Niveibacterium microcysteis: one gene and its partners. The main gene of each other region encodes a partner of the protein of the gene in region 2 in a complex. Links are inferred from orthologs where the notes say so. Each region holds a gene or a part of one and is shown on either strand. Other genes may lie near its edges. The genes, in order: dinB, dnaN, dnaX and holB.

Region 1 (4,099 bases), 3.5 Mb from region 2 along the record:
CGCCAACGGGCACCAACACCAGGCCGACCAGCAAGTCTGACGGCGTAACGACCTGGGGGCTGCTTTGCCACCACAGCACCGCACCGCCCCAGCACAGGGCCAGCAGCGCGATCAACAAAAGCACGAAACGGATGCGACCAGACATGCGATTCAGGTCAGTCCGAAGTGTTTGCCTGCCCCGCGATCAACACCGCGCCGCACGCGGTCTTGTCCCCGTGCCGCGCAGCCGGGCGTCCATCGATCATGCACGTCGGGTCGCCGCTGACGATCACCGTGGTGCCACCATGGCCCTTCTTCGGGCAGGTCACCTTGTCGCCAACGCGCGCGATCGCCTTGTCGCCCGTTACACTCTGAGGGCTCCCCTCGACCACGACGCCGCCGTGGCTGGTCTTGTCCCCAATCACAATAAATGGACGCCCCACGTACCGCTCCTGTTCATTTGCGGCCGAGCACACCTGCCCGGCGCAGTTCGACGTGTCCGAAATCCATCAGCTTCCACCGGCCGCCCCAAGTCAGCCCCAGCGCCTCCGCCCGTTCTCCGAGCAGGCGATAGCCCTCCATCGCCCATGGGTCACGTTCGCTGATGACGATCTTGCCGCCGCGAAAGAACGCCAGGTCCGCTGCAAGACCAAACTGGTGATAGCTCTGAAAGGCGCCCGCACGCGTCACATGCGGCCCCATGGCTGCAAGCTGCGCCTGGCGCTCTGGACTGCGATACCCCTCCAGCAGCGCCAGTTCATAGCCGCGCTCGCTCATTTGCTGGAACAACACCAGGATGCGCTGACGGAACTCACCATCCATCAAGGTCCAGTCGCGGCTGGCGGAGGCAATCTCGGGTCGCTCTGCCTGCAGTTCGGCTGTCACGAACACCTCGGGCGGTAGCGCCGGAGGTGGCACCAGATGCTCACCGTCAAGCAAGGCCGCGAGCACCGGATCCCGAACCTCGGCCTTATCCTCAAAGCCCGCCATCGGACGGGTCATCGACAGCAGCACTGCGCCCACCACAGGAAGGATCACCGCCACCGCGCTCAATCCGATCGCCCGGCGATTGGATCGGGCCCAGCTCCATCCACGCGCGGCAATGCTGGTGCCGTTCGCACCCATCACGACAAGGGCGTCACGTCCGCTGGCGCCGATCCGACGCTGCGCGCCGCAGGCCAACTGCACCTGCCGTTGCATGCCGCGTATCGCCGCATCGCGAAGCGCCGGAAAGCACATCAGGCTCCCGCCGAGCACGGCAACAATCATGAGGGCGGACAGACCTAAGAGCAGTTCCACAAACGTCGCCAGGGCTTTAAAAAATGACGATCGGATTATACGAGTCGATACATTTGGCATATGAGGTAATTCTTCTCGCATAATCCGATTTGCTCGCAGCTAATATTCATGCCCATGACATCCCCGGAATCGAGCCCGGTTCAGACCGGAGCAGCCCGTCGACCATCGCTGTTCGAACAGCCTGCCGGCAATGCGCGCACGCCGCACCGGGAGATCGCCGTGCTCGCTCCGTTCGCGACGCCGAAACCGGCACAGCCCTCGGTGCGCTGGGCCACCGCGGGCGTTGCGGCAGTCGCCTCGGCATTTGCGTTGCTGGCCGGCGCCACCCTGTGGGCGGTAGTCAATGGCGGCAACTCGGAGCAAGCAGCGCCGACCCCGCCGGTGGCGCAACGCGCGCCAGCAAAGCCTGCTGCGGCACATGCGGCGGCTCCGGCGGTTGCAAGCGTGGCGCCAGAAGAGCCGACCCAATCCCAAGCGACAGCTGCGGTCGTAGCTAACCCCGCGCCTGGCGCAACGATGGTGGACACCCTGGATCCCGCCGAGGCCATGCAGCCAGCGCTCGCAGCCAAGACCGCTGACGAGACAGGGGCGACAACTGCGTCCCCAATCGCAGCGGCGCGCACCGCCGAGGCACCCACGCAGGTCACGCCCCGTCACGCTTCAAGCGCGACGCCCAAGGCGACGCAGCACAAGCCGTTGAACGAGAAGCCCAAACCGCGCAGCACCAAACCAAAAGGCGAAGCGGACACCGCCCTGCTCGCTGCACTGGTCTCGCACATTGACCATACCGCTGCGCAGACGGCCAACCGCGACGTGGTGGGGCCCAGTGCACAGCAGGGCAGCACCGCGGAACTGGTCGCGCGTTGTGACCGGCTTGGTGGGCTTGAAGGCACGCTATGCCGTAAGCGCATCTGCAAGGGCTTGTGGGGTAGCGACCCGGCCTGCCCGAGTCGTTGAGCAGCGCACATTCGACGCGCGGCAAGCGCCTCAGTCGAACAGGGAGCGGGTCTGGCCCAGCGGCTCCGCTTCCGCCTTGAGTTGCGGTTCCAGCTCAGCCACCTTCACGCCAAGCAGGCGGAGCTTTCGCTCGATCGGCACGCGGCGCAGGCAATCGACCGCCACATCGCGGATCGTCATGAAATCGGCGGTGGCGTAGGTCAGTTTGCGGTCCCGCGTTACCTGCTCGAAGTTATCGAACTTCACTTTCACACCGATGCTTCGGCCGACGTAGCCCTTGGCGGCCAGGTCGGCAGCCACCTGCCGAGAGAGCTTCACGATCACCGATAGCAGCGTGAGCGGATCTCGGGTGTCGTGGGGAAAGGTGATCTCCCTTGAGCGCGATTTGGGCTCCTGATGTGTTTCAACGGGCCGCTCGTCGCGCCCCGCCCCGGCATCGGCCAGCCAGCGCCCGTAGCTCTGGCCGAAGTGCCGCACCAGCATGTGGGGTGATGCGGCCGCCAGTTCACCGATCGTGCGGATGCCCAACTGTTCGAGCTTTGAATTTGCCTTCGGGCCGACGCCGTTGATCTTGCTGACTGCAAGCGGCCAGATCCGCGCTGCTATCGCCGATTCATCGATGATTGTCAGCCCGTTCGGCTTGTCCAGATCAGAGGCGATCTTTGCGATCAACTTGTTCGGCGCGATCCCGATCGAACAGGTCAGGCCGGTCGCCGCCGTAACCCGCGCCTTGATTGCCCGCGCAAGCGTTTCGGTATCGCCCGGCACATCGGTCAGGTCGATATAGATTTCATCGATGCCGCGATCTTCAATGCAGTCGGCAACTTCGGCCACGGCCGCCTTGAACAGGCGCGAGTAATGCCGATACGCGCCGAAATTCACCGGCAGCACGATCAGATCAGGGCATAGGCGCAGCGCGGTGCGGATCGGTTGCCCTGAACGGCAGCCAAAGGCCCGCGCCTCATAGGTCGCGGTGGTGAGCACGCCGCGGCTCGCCAGCAACTGCGCACGCCCTTCCGGCGTGCGCGAGTCGCCGATGCCGCCAATTGCCACCGGTAGCCCGCGCAGTTCGGGCTGGCGCAGCAGTTCGACCGACGCGAAGAACGCGTCCATGTCGAGGTGGGCGATGCGGCGATTCGGAAACATCGCGAAAGTTTACCGGAGGGGTTGAACTTTCCGCTGCCGTCGCCATCTACACCAGCGTACCGGTTCAGGAGAGCCGGTGCGGTTGATGGGGAGTAGCTCACTTCTGCTGCGTCGTCACCACGATCGCTGACGCGATCCGGCGCACAGGCGGGCCCGCGAGGGGCCGCGAGCGAGACCGTTACCGGCATGTCCGGCGCGGTCGCTCGTCCATCCAACGGAGAGGGGCCTTGTCCGGCAACGGCGCAAGGCCCTTTTCGTTTCACGGGCCGTGCGCCGGATCGATCAACGCGCATTGAAAGGAAAACCTGTGAAACGCGTTCTGCTGCTTGTCGCGACCAACGTCGCGATCGTCATCCTGCTGTCGATCACCGCCCGTCTGTTGGGGCTGGATCGCTACCTCGAAGCCAACGGCAGCCTGAACCTGCAGAGCCTGCTCGTGTTCTGCGCGATCTTCGGCTTCGGTGGCGCCTTTGTGTCGCTCGCCATTTCGAAGTGGATGGCCAAGTTCTCGACCGGCGCCCAGGTCATCACGCAACCGCGCAATCAGGTCGAGGCCTGGCTGCTCGACACGGTGGCGCGTCAGGCGCAGGCCGCTGGCATCAAGATGCCGGAAGTGGCGGTGTATGACTCGCCGGAGCTCAACGCGTTCGCCACCGGACCGAGCCGCAACAACGCCCTGGTGGCCGTGTCAACCGGGCTTCTGCACAACATGCGGCCC
Region 2 (2,843 bases):
TCGAGCTGATCCAGAAGACCGTCGCCGACTACTACAAGATCAAGGTCGCCGACATGCATTCGAAGAAACGCACCCGCGCCATCGCCCGCCCGCGCCAGGTTGCGATGTTCCTCGCCAAGGAACTCACACCCTCCTCGCTGCCGTCCATCGGCGAGGCCTTCGGTGGCCGCGACCACACCACGGTGTTGCACGCATGCCGGACGATTGCTGAGCTTCGACTCGCTGATCAACAGCTCAACCACGATCTGCATGTGTTGACGCAGACCTTGCGTGGTTGACGCCGAAAACTGTGGATTCAGGGTGGATAGAGCAAGGGGGCGTTTGGGGACAAGCTTGAAGATATCGAGATGGCTGGAAACCGTCCCCACTTGTTCATCGGATAGTACCGTCGTTCCAAACAGGGTTTCAGACCGTTCAAGCGATTGTTTTTATTGTGTAATTTTCACTTATGCACAGAAACAGGTCTTGGTTTACTAATAGTAGTTATATGTTTACAAGATCTTGTTAACAACTGACTGTGAAGCGAATGCGTGTTCTGCGTCGATTGTTTGACCATCGGCTGACCAAAATCGAAACCGCATCAGTGTGAATATTCAGTGGGAAGACCGTGGCAAGATTTGGGGATAAGCGCATCAATTCGGTCGATGAGCAAAACACTCCCCAGTTGTTCATCAAACGCTACGCAGTTTATGAACAGGGTTTTAAGTGCATTAAGCGATTGTATCTATTGGATATTCTGTGTTTATCCACAGAAACCGGGTGCAGTTAACTAATAATAGAGGTTTACTTAAATGCTTCTGTTAACAGCTTCTCGTGAAGCCTTGTTGGGCCCCCTGCAGTCGGTTTCAGGGATCGTCGAAAAACGGCACACGCTGCCGATCCTGTCGAACGTGCTGATCGAAAAGCACGGTGACGACGTCACGCTGCTTGCTACTGACATCGAGATCCAGATCCGCACCTCCGGCCTTGCCAGCGGCGGTACCGACGCCAGCTTCACGGTCGGCGCGCGCAAGTTCCAGGACATCCTCCGCGCCCTGTCTGATGGCACCGAGGTCAACCTCAAGCTCGAGGCAAACCGCCTGTCCCTGCACGCCGGCAAGAGCCGCTTTGCGCTGCAGACGCTGCCTGCGTCCGACTACCCCCGTATGCAGTTCAACGATGCCGAGGCGGTCAGCTTCACGGTGTCGCAGAAGGCCTTCAAACGCCAGCTCGCCCAGGTCGCCTACTCGATGGCGGCACAGGACATCCGCTACTACCTCAATGGCCTTTTGGTTGTTGCTCAGGGCAACGAACTGCGCATGGTGGCCACCGACGGTCACCGCCTTGCATTCGCTTCGGCCGAAATCGACGCGGATTTGCCGAAAACCGAAGTCATCCTGCCCCGCAAGACGGTGCTTGAGCTCGCTCGCCAGCTGGCGGATAGCGATGAACCCCTCGAAATCGCCCTCGCCGGCAATCAGGCACGCTTCCGCTTTGGCCCGATCGAGCTGATCACAAAGCTCATCGACGGCAAGTTCCCGGACTACGAGCGCGTGATTCCGCAAAACCATCCGAAGCTGCTGATTCTTGGCCGGACGATGTTGCTGGCGTCGCTGCACCGCGCCGCAATTCTCACCAACGAGAAGTTCCGGGGCGTTCGTGTGGTACTGTCCTCTGGTAGCCTCAAGATCATCAGCTCGAACGCCGAGCAGGAAGAGGCTCAGGAAGAGATCGAAGTCGACTACGCCGGCGACTCGGTCGACATTGGTTTCAATGTCACCTACCTGCTCGATGTGCTGACGAACTCAGCCACCGACGAGATCGAGCTGCGGCTCAACGATGGCAACTCCAGCGCGCTGATCACCCTGCCGGGCGACGAGCGCTTCAAGTACGTCGTGATGCCGATGCGGATCTAAGCCGACAGTCATTCCCAGCGTTAGGCCACGGAATTGCAGGCGGGCGCGAACGGCTCATTCAGCCGTTCGCGCCTGGTCGTATGATCCGCGGCGATGAATTTCAGTTTTTGAAGCAAGGTCACCCGATGTCCGAACAGAACCAGCAACCCGCCTACGACGAAGACAGCATCCAGCAGCTTGAAGGGCTGGAGGCCGTGCGCAAGCGCCCTGGCATGTACATCGGTGACACCTCTGACGGCACCGGTCTGCACCACATGGTGTTCGAAGTCGTCGATAACGCGATCGACGAAGCGCTGGCGGGCCACTGCGACGACATCGTCGTCACGATCCACACCGACAACTCGATCTCGGTCACCGACAACGGTCGTGGCATTCCGGTCGGCATCAAATTCGACGACAAGCACGAACCCAAGCGCTCGGCGGCTGAGATCGTCATGTGCGTGCTGCACGCAGGCGGCAAGTTCAACCAGAACAGCTACAAGGTCTCAGGCGGTCTGCACGGCGTTGGTGTGTCGTGTGTGAATGCGCTCTCGAAATGGCTGCGGCTGACGATTCGTCGCGACGGCAAGAAGCACTTCCTCGAGTTCAACCGCGGCCACGCCGTGGACCGCCTGCTCGAAGTGCAGAACGGGGTCGAAGTCTCGCCGCTTCGCGTCATCGGTGACACCGAGAAACGCGGCACCGAAGTGCACTTCCTTGCCGATGAAGAGATCTTCGGCACCGTCGAATTCCATTACGAGATTCTCGCGAAGCGTCTGCGCGAGCTCTCCTTCCTGAACAACGGCGTGCGCATTCGCCTGATCGATCAGCGCACCAACCGCGAGGAAGACTTTGCCTTCTCCGGCGGCGTGCGTGGCTTCGTCGAGTACATCAACCGTGCGAAGACGGTGTTGCACCCCAACGTCTTTTACGCGGCCGGTGCCACTCAGGTGCCGGTCAGCGGTGGCG
Region 3 (4,289 bases), 3.4 Mb from region 2 along the record:
TGTGCTCGAAGGGCTGACGGAACCGGCGCTGCTGCTGGTGCTCGATGGGGTGACTGATCCGCACAACCTTGGCGCTGCGTTGCGTGTGGCAGACGGCGCTGGGGCGCATGCGGTGATTGCGCCGAAGGACCGCTCGGTCGGGCTCAACGCCACGGCGATGAAGGTTGCCAGCGGCGCTGCGGACACCGTGCCCTACATCACCGTGACCAACCTGGCCCGCACGCTGCGCGAGTTGCAGGATGCTGGCGTGTGGTGTGTCGGCGCGGCGGGCGAGGCGGAGAAGGACCTCTACGCCATCGACCAGCGTGGATCGCTCGCCTGGGTGCTGGGTGCTGAGGGTGATGGGCTGCGTCGACTCACGCGCGAAACCTGCGACGAGTTGGCGAAGATACCGATGTACGGCTCGGTCGAGAGCCTCAACGTCTCGGTTGCCAGCGGAATCTGCCTGTTTGAGGCGAGGCGGCAGCGCACGCGTAGCGCCTAAGGCGATTGCTCGGCGGTTCGCCCTCTGCGCAGCGCCAAGTATCGGCTGCGCAAGGGCTGCGGCGACCTCGCGTCGTTAGACGGCGCATTGCCGCGCAGATGTCCGCTTTCGCCGTGTTATGATTCGGCGTGGCGGGTCTCCTCGCATTGCAGCGTGGGAATCTGGTCAGGTCCGGAAGGAAGCAGCCATAACCGCTCCCTGCAAGTGCCGGGGGTCAGGCTCGCCACCCTGACTACGAGAAGGGCGCCGAAGGAAACTTCGGCGCCCTTTGCTTTTTCAGCGCGGTGCGTCCTTACGTCGCGATGCCGACATGCTTGCCGATACCGTGCGCCGGTGAAACGATCGTGTGGATGCGCGGGTCGAGATGCGGCGTCCGGTCTGCTCCGATCGCGCTGGCGCCCTGCATGGCCAGAACCGTTACACCGCCCATGAAGATGGCGAGCCCAAGGCTGCGGCGCGCGCGGCGCAGGGTGTGGCTGCGAGTGATCTGGTTCATGGTGGCCTCCCGTTGCTCTGTTGGTGTTGCCCAGTGTGGTCGTTTGGTTTCGGTAGGGCCAATTGATTAAAGCAACCATTGTCATCAGGTTTGCCTATCGATCGGCTACGCCGCACCGCTCGCGGGGCCCCTCCGACCCTCTGCTAGAATCCCCCGCATGAGTTACTTGGTGCTGGCGCGCAAATGGCGCCCAAAAAGCTTCGACACCCTCGTCGGGCAGGAGCATGTGGTGCGCGCGCTGACGCATGCGCTGGCCACCGGCCGCCTGCACCACGCCTGGCTCTTTACCGGCACGCGAGGGGTCGGCAAGACGACGATCTCGCGCATCCTCGCCAAGGCCTTGAACTGCGAGACCGGGGTGACGGCGACCCCGTGCGGCGTGTGTTCGGCCTGCCAGGAAATCGATGCCGGGCGCTTCGTCGATTACGTCGAGATGGACGCCGCGAGCAACCGTGGCGTGGACGACATGGCCTCGCTGCTGGACAAGGCGGCTTATGCGCCGACCCGCGGTCGCTACAAGGTCTACATGATCGACGAAGTGCACCAGCTCACCGGGCATGCGTTCAACGCGATGCTCAAGACGCTGGAAGAGCCGCCCGCGCACATGAAGTTCATCCTCGCGACCACCGATCCGCAGAAGATTCCGGTGACCGTGCTGTCGCGCTGCCTTCAGTTCAATCTGAAGCAAATGCCGCCGGGGCACATCGTCGATCACCTGTCGCGCATCCTTGAGCAGGAGAACGTGCCCTTCGAGGCCGGCGCCTTGCGCCACCTCGCGCGCGGCGCGAATGGTTCGATGCGTGATGCGCTGTCCTTGCTTGACCAGGCGATCGCGCATGGCGCGGGCCGTGTCGAGGAGCAGGGCGTGCGCGACATGCTGGGCTCGGTTGGCGAGGATCAGCTCTACGCGCTTGTGGAAGGCCTTGCGGCACAAGACCTTCCGGCGATGCTGGCGGTGGCCGACGAGATGCAGGCCCGTAGCCTCAGTTTTGAAGCCGCATTGCAGGCGTTTGCCAGTCTCCTCCACCGCCTTGCGCTGACCCAGTTCGCGCCGCAGGCCATCATGGACCTGCAGGAGCGTGCGCAGCTTGAAGCGTTGGCCGCGCGTTTTGATCCGGAATTCCTGCAGCTGGCCTATCAGATCGCGATTCATGGTCGCGACGATCTTGCGCTGGCGCCGGATCCCTATGCCGGATTCACGATGACACTGCTGCGCCTGCATGCGTTCCGGCCGGAGATGCCGGGCGATGCACGCGGTGCGCAGGGTGGGGCGCCCTCGGGTGGCGGTGCGCCGCGCGCGCGACCAATGCCGGCCGCTCCGCAGGTCGCAACCACTGCGCCACAGACACAGGCTGCACCCGCCGCGGCACCGCACGCGCAAGCGCCGGTGGCGGTGTCGACGCCGCGCGAGCCCGCGCCTGATCCCGAACCAGAGCCTGCTGCGCCAGCGCCGGCTGTCGCTGCACCGCAAAGCGAACCGCCGTTTGATCCAGGTTTTGATGACCGCTACGAACCGGTACTCGAGCCGGATTTCGAACCGCCATTTGATCCACCCTATGTGCAGGCGGAGGCACGTACCGCTGCGCCAGCTGCACGCGAAGCCGCGCAGAAGCCTGTCGACGTGGCGCCTGCGGTTGTCGAACCGGCGAGCTGGAATGGCGCGCTCGACGACTGGCATGGCATGGTTGCCGCGATGCGGCTGGGCGGACTGGTGCGTGAGCTCGCGCAGCAATGCGAGCTGCTGGGTTTCGATGGTTCCTTGGTGCGCTTGCGCCTGCCCGAAACGCACAAACATCTTGCCGCGATGCAGAGCACGCGCGACAAGTTGCAGGACGCGCTAACCGCCTTGTTGGGGCGCGCTGCGCGTCTTGGTATTGAGATTGGCGCCGTTGCCAGTGAAACGCCGGCACAGCGCAACCAGATTGAAAAGCAGCGTCGCCATGCTGATGCCGTGGCGGCGCTGGAGGCCGATCCCTTCGTGCGCGAAGTGATCGAACGATTCGACGCGACGCTTGTGGAAGCGTCGGTAAAACCGCTTTAAGAAGGAGAGCAAGCGATGTTCAAGGGTGGTGGCATGGGCAATCTGGCCGGGCTGATGAAGCAGGCCCAGCAGATGCAGGAAAACATGAAGAAGGCGCAGGAAGCCCTGGCGCTGATCGAGGTCGAGGGTGCGTCGGGTGCCGGTATGGTCAAGGTTCAGATGACCTGCAAGTACGATGTGCGCCGTGTGACGATTGATCCCTCGGTCATGGATGACAAGGAAATGCTTGAAGACCTCGTCGCCGCCGCCATGAACGATGCGGTGCGCAAGGTTGAAGCCACCACGCAGGAGAAGATGGCCGGCTTCACCGCCGGACTCAACCTGCCGCCGGGCATGAAACTGCCCTTCTGAGCCAATGGCGCGCGGTGCTCTGCCAAGTGCGGAGCTACGCGCCTCACAACTGAAGCGACTGCATGCCTGCCGCCCTAGACGAACTGATTGATGCCTTGCGCGTGTTGCCAGGCGTGGGGCCGAAGTCCGCCCAGCGTATGGCCTATCACCTGCTGCAGCGTGATCGTCAGGGCGCAGGGCGTCTCGGTCGGGCGCTGGAAGGCGCGCTTGCGCACATCCGCCATTGCAATCGCTGCAATACCTTCACCGAGGCCGAGGTCTGCGATCGCTGCCTCAATCCTGCGCGCGATCCGCAGCAGCTTTGCGTCGTGGAGATGCCGGCCGACCTCGCGATGATGGAGCAGACCCACGCCTACCGCGGCATGTACTACGTGCTGATGGGGCGCGTCTCACCACTCGACGGTATCGGCGCGCGCGAACTGCGGCTCGACCGCCTGTTGGCGCGAGCGACCGACGGCACCGTGCAGGAAGTGATCCTCGCGACGAACTTCACCAACGAGGGTGAAGCGACTGCGCACTACGTCGGCGAGATGCTGCGCGCGCGCGGGCTGAAGGTCAGCCGCATCGCCCGCGGGCTGCCGGTCGGCGGCGAGCTGGAACACACCGATATCGGAACAATCGCGCAGGCGCTGGTCGAGCGCCGCGCGCTCTGAGGGCTGCAAGCTGGACGAACAACGCTTCCTCGATCTGTTGTTCGGGCGCATCAAGCGCCCGTGGGTGACCACCGTGCTGCTGCTGGCCAACGGTTTGGCATTCGGCTGGCTGATGCTGCGCAGCCACGGCTTGCTGCAGATCGACAGCCGGGTGCTGATTCGCGCCGGCGCACTGTACGGCCCGGCGGCACTGACGGGCCAGACATGGCGTGTCGTCACCGCGCTGTTCCTGCACGGCGGGCTGATGCACATCGCGATGAACAT
Region 4 (4,323 bases), 2.5 Mb from region 2 along the record:
CGCTACGCAAGCGGATATCGGCACCCGCGTCGAGCAGCTGCTCGACGATTGCGAGATAACCACCACGCGCGGCCAGCATCAGCGCCGTCGCGCCGTTGTCGGCGCGCGCATCGACTTGCGCTCCGGCCCCGAGCAACCGCTTGACGATGGCCTCATGGCCCATGTACGCCGCGTAGTGGAGCGGCGACCAGGCATTCGGCACTTCCAGCGGCGCATTGGCGGTGATGAAGGCCTCCACAGTGTCGAGATGGCCGTTCATCGCCGCGAGTGAAATTGCGCTCTCACCGGCGCCGCTGCGCACGGCCGGGTTTGCGCCACGCGCGAGCAGCAGCGCCACCACCTCGGTCTGGCCCGTCCTTGCAGCCTGAATCAGGAGCGTGCTGCCACGGAAATCGAGGGCATCAACGGCGCCGCCTTCGTCGAGATAGTCCCGTACCACCGACACACGCCCCATTTCGGCACCGGTACGTGCGGCATCAAGACTGGTCGCCAGCGCGGGACCGGCAACCGTGAGCGCCAACAGCAGCGCCGGGACAAGCCTCATCAGCGGCCAGCCGCCGCGAACAGGCGGAAGAAGTTGTCGGTCGTTGCTGCCGCGACCTCATCGACCGAGATACCCCGCAGCCGCGCGATCTCGTGTGCGACATGCGGCACGTAGGCCGGCTGGTTGAGTTTGCCTCGATACGGAACCGGCGCCAGATACGGCGAATCGGTCTCGATCAACATGCGATCGAGCGGCATGCGTGTCGCAACATCCTTGATCTGCGCAGCGTTCTTGAAGGTAACGATGCCGGAAAAGGAAATGTAGAAGCCCAGCTCCATCGCGCCGGCGGCGACATCCCAAGACTCCGTAAAGCAGTGCATCACGCCGCCACATGCATCGGCGCCCTCTTCGCGCATCAACCGCAAGGTGTCATCCGCCGCATCGCGCGTATGCACGATCAGCGGCCTGCCACAGGCGCGGGCTGCGCGGATATGTTGGCGAAAACGCTCGCGCTGCCATTCCGGCTTGTCCTTGTGCCAGTAGTAGTCGAGCCCGGTCTCGCCAATCGCCACTACCTTCGGGTGCGCTGCGAGTGCTTGCAGACGCGCGGCATCCGGATCCTCACCCTCGGTGTGTTCCGGGTGCACGCCCACGGAGCAGAACACGTTGGGGCGCGCCTCCGCAATCGCGAGTACCCCAGGGAGGCGCTCGATGCTGACGCCAGCACAAAGCGCGTGCGTGACGCCCGCCTGATGCATATCGGCGAACAACTTCTCGCCAAGGTCGACCAGATCAGAGAAATCGATGTGACAGTGTGAATCTACAAACATGGCTATCCAAGCGCGCTACGAGAAGCACGCGACGGCCCGCCGACGCGATAAACGATCGCGGTGGCACGACGCGGCGCGAACGCCAAATCAGATGGTGTGGGTGGGGCGATTCGAGCCGATATGCGCGCCGAGCACTTGCTCAATCTTGGCGCGAACGGTGGAGCCGCTCTCGTCTTCGGTGAACTGCACGCCGACGCCCTGCGTACGACCGGCCTGGGCGTTGGGCGGCGTACACCAGACGACCTTGCCTTTGACCGGCAGCTTGGCCGGATCGTCCATCAACTGCAGCAGCATGAAGACTTCGTCGCCCAGACCATAGGTCTTGTTGGTCGGGATGAACAAGCCACCGTTGCGGATGAAAGGCATGTAGGCCGCGAACAGTGCGGACTTGGAGTTGATGCTGAGCGACAGCACCGCTGGACGCGCAATGGTCGATGGCTGGGGCGTACTCATGCGGTTCTCCCGGTAGCGAGGCGGCGACAGTATCGCAGCAGGGTATCTTCGAGCAGCAAGCGTGCGTTGAGCGGGTGCGCCGCCACGCGGCGCAGGTTCAGTCCATCATTGTAGCAACCGAGCGCTTCTTCGGCGTTCCAGCCGCGCGTCAGCCCACGCAAAGCGGATTCTGCATCGGTGAAATACCGAAGCGGCGCACCGCTGGCTGCTGCAGCCAGGTCGGCATACCAGCGCAACAACCAGTCGGCCAGGCGCGGCATGTCGAATGCGGCCGCCTGAGCATCCTTGCTTCGAAGCCAGGTATCCCATGTGCCGGCAAGTTCGACGGGGTCGCGTTGTGGCAGGGTCGTGATGTCCTTGACGAAGCGAGCGCGACAGGCCGCCAGCGGGCCGGACGAAAGTTCCTCTGCTGCAACCGGCATACCGCCAGCAAAGCCGAGCCAGGTCGCCGAATCCTTGATCCCCTGCTCAGCCAGCCAGGCCGACGCCTGAGCGGCATCCGGGGCTGGGAAATCCCAACGTTGCGCGCGGCTGCGAATGGTCGGGAGCAGCCGATCCGGCGCGCGCGTGATCAGAAGGAACAGCACGCCAACCGGCGGCTCTTCGAGCAGCTTGAGGAGCCCGTTTGCGGTCACGGCGTTCATGGCCTCCGCAGGGTCCACCAGCACCACGCGGCGATCGCCACGATGACCCTTGCGGGTGAGCGAGTCCTGGAGCTGCCGGATCTGCTCCACCTTGATCTGGCGTGACTTGGCACTTTCCTTGTCAGCCTCGCTGACGTCATCCGCGGCCTCGTCCGCCTCAGGCACGAGCCGGAACAGATCCGGATGGGTACCCGCTGCGCGCCAGGTGCAGGCCTCACACTCACCGCAGGCGTATCCCTCTGCGCCGGGCCGATCGCACAGCCTCGCAGCGGCAACCGCCTCGGCGAACTGGCGCTTGCCGCCACCTGGGGGGCCGGCCAGCAGCAAGGCATGGTGCCCGCGTTCGCCCGCGGCGGCCAGACGTGTCCACAGCGTTTGATGCCAGGGAAGAATCATGCGAAGAAGCGCTCCCGGATCACCTCTTCCACCTCTCGCTGAATGTCATCCGGCGTCCGGGTGGCATCCAGCACATGGAAGCGCGCGGAACAGTCACGAGCGCGCGCGAGGTAGGCGGCACGCACGCGCGCAAAGAAGTCGGCTTGCTCGCGTTCGAAGCGGTCGCCTTCGCTGCGGCTTGCCGCCATACGCGCGGCGGCGATCGCGGGATCCAGATCAAACAGGAAGGTCAGATCCGGCTGGCGATGGGGATGGACCCATTGCTCAAGCACGGCAAACTTGTCCGCGGCAAGGCCACGCCCGCCCACTTGGTACGCGTACGTCGCGTCCGAGAAGCGATCGCAGACGACCCACTGCCCGGCAGACAGCGCCGGCTCGATCTTCGCGGCCAGATGTTCCCGCCTCGCAGCGAACATCACCAGCGCCTCGGTCTCAAGATGCATCGGTTCATGCAGCGCCAGTTCACGCAGTTTTTCGGCCAACGGAGTACCGCCAGGCTCCCGCGTCTGCACGACCTGGAGGCCTCGGCCAGCGATCAATGCCACCGCGGCTGCGATCTGGGTGCTCTTGCCAGCACCGTCTATCCCTTCAAAGGTGATGAAGCGTCCGCTCATCGGTTGTTGCCCTTGCGTTTCTGATAGCGCGCGACGGCGCGATTATGTTCGTCCAAGGTACGGGAGAATTCACTCGACCCATCGCCACGAGCCACGAAATACAGGTAGGGCGTGCGCGGCGGGTGCAAGGCCGCAGCCAGCGCTGCCTCGCTCGGCATCGCAATCGGTGTTGGCGGCAAGCCGCGACGGGTGTAGGTGTTGTACGGCGTATCGGCCTGCAGATCGGCCTTGCGCAGGTTGCCGTCGAAATTAGGGCCGAGACCATAGATCACCGTGGGATCGGTCTGCAACGGCATACCGATCCGCAAACGATTGTAGAAAACCGACGCGATGCGTGGCCGATCCTCCGCGATACCGGTTTCCTTTTCGATCAGCGAGGCCATGATCAGCGCCTCGTAAGGCGAGCTGACAGGCAGATCCGGATCCCGCTTCGACCATGCACCATCGAGATGGCGGGCCATTGCGCGCTGGGCACGCGCGAGCAGCGCGAGATCGCTGCCGCCCTTGGCGTAAAAGTACGTGTCCGGCATGAACAAACCTTCGGCGTTGCTGGCGCTGACACCCAGGCGCGCAAGCACCTCCTGGTCACTCAGATTCGCCGTATCGGCTTTGAGCCCAGGCAGGCGAGCCAGCTCTTCGCGCAATCGGCGGAAGGTCCAGCCATCGACGAGTACGAACTCGCCTTGAGACGCGTCACCGCGAACCAGTTTCTGCAATAAGGTCCACGGTGTCACGCCCTCCAGAATCTCGTAGCTCCCTGCCTTCACTCGCGACGCATGGCCGCTTGCACGAGCCAGGGCTTCGAACAGCCATGGATTGATATCCACCCCGGACGCGGCGACCTGACGCGCCACCTGGCGCATCGAACTGCCCTGCTCGATCTCGATCTCCAACGGCGAGGA

What was found.
Region 1: the proteins of dnaN (region 2) and dinB are in contact, whole or in part, in a solved structure (PDB 1OK7), measured with the Escherichia coli proteins. The link is inferred for Niveibacterium microcysteis from one-to-one orthologs.
Region 3: the proteins of dnaN (region 2) and dnaX are in contact, whole or in part, in a cryo-EM structure (PDB 8GIZ), measured with the Escherichia coli proteins. The link is inferred for Niveibacterium microcysteis from one-to-one orthologs.
Region 4: the proteins of dnaN (region 2) and holB are in contact, whole or in part, in a cryo-EM structure (PDB 8GIZ), measured with the Escherichia coli proteins. The link is inferred for Niveibacterium microcysteis from one-to-one orthologs.

What each region holds. Positions count from the first base shown.
Region 1 is NZ_CP071060.1:3,507,241-3,511,339, forward strand. What follows is about bases 1,324-4,099. They hold dinB (DNA polymerase IV), read right to left. Parts: upstream 3,382-4,099; coding sequence 2,266-3,381; downstream 1,324-2,265. Other genes in these bases: JY500_RS15930 (M15 family metallopeptidase), read right to left, coding at 1,324-1,359; JY500_RS15935 (hypothetical protein), read left to right, coding at 1,387-2,235; htpX (protease HtpX), read left to right, coding at 3,689-4,099. Also shown: JY500_RS15920 (hypothetical protein), read right to left, coding at 1-145; JY500_RS15925 (PAAR domain-containing protein), read right to left, coding at 156-422; more of JY500_RS15930, read right to left, coding at 436-1,323. UniProt on the Escherichia coli protein: Poorly processive, error-prone DNA polymerase involved in translesion repair and untargeted mutagenesis. Copies undamaged DNA at stalled replication forks, which arise in vivo from mismatched or misaligned primer ends.
Region 2 is NZ_CP071060.1:1,148-3,990, forward strand. It holds dnaN (DNA polymerase III subunit beta), read left to right. Parts: upstream 1-791; coding sequence 792-1,895; downstream 1,896-2,843. Other genes in the region: dnaA (chromosomal replication initiator protein DnaA), read left to right, coding at 1-278; gyrB (DNA topoisomerase (ATP-hydrolyzing) subunit B), read left to right, coding at 2,021-2,843. UniProt on the Escherichia coli protein: Confers DNA tethering and processivity to DNA polymerases and other proteins. Acts as a clamp, forming a ring around DNA (a reaction catalyzed by the clamp-loading complex) which diffuses in an ATP-independent manner freely and bidirectionally along dsDNA.
Region 3 is NZ_CP071060.1:3,414,894-3,419,182, reverse strand. Bases 614-3,579 are described here. They hold dnaX (DNA polymerase III subunit gamma/tau), read left to right. Parts: upstream 614-1,137; coding sequence 1,138-3,021; downstream 3,022-3,579. Other genes in these bases: recR (recombination mediator RecR), read left to right, coding at 3,435-3,579; JY500_RS15505 (YbaB/EbfC family nucleoid-associated protein), read left to right, coding at 3,037-3,372; JY500_RS15515 (hypothetical protein), read right to left, coding at 777-980. Outside these bases: 23S rRNA (guanosine(2251)-2'-O)-methyltransferase RlmB, read left to right, coding at 1-484; more of recR, read left to right, coding at 3,580-4,025; JY500_RS15495 (rhomboid family intramembrane serine protease), read left to right, coding at 4,090-4,289. UniProt on the Escherichia coli protein: Part of the beta sliding clamp loading complex, which hydrolyzes ATP to load the beta clamp onto primed DNA to form the DNA replication pre-initiation complex.
Region 4 is NZ_CP071060.1:2,497,304-2,501,626, forward strand. Bases 786-3,785 are described here. They hold holB (DNA polymerase III subunit delta'), read right to left. Parts: upstream 2,808-3,785; coding sequence 1,764-2,807; downstream 786-1,763. Other genes in these bases: JY500_RS11245 (TatD family hydrolase), read right to left, coding at 786-1,314; JY500_RS11250 (PilZ domain-containing protein), read right to left, coding at 1,402-1,767; tmk (dTMP kinase), read right to left, coding at 2,804-3,421; mltG (endolytic transglycosylase MltG), read right to left, coding at 3,418-3,785. Also shown: JY500_RS11240 (ankyrin repeat domain-containing protein), read right to left, coding at 1-544; more of JY500_RS11245, read right to left, coding at 544-785; more of mltG, read right to left, coding at 3,786-4,323. UniProt on the Escherichia coli protein: Part of the beta sliding clamp loading complex, which hydrolyzes ATP to load the beta clamp onto primed DNA to form the DNA replication pre-initiation complex.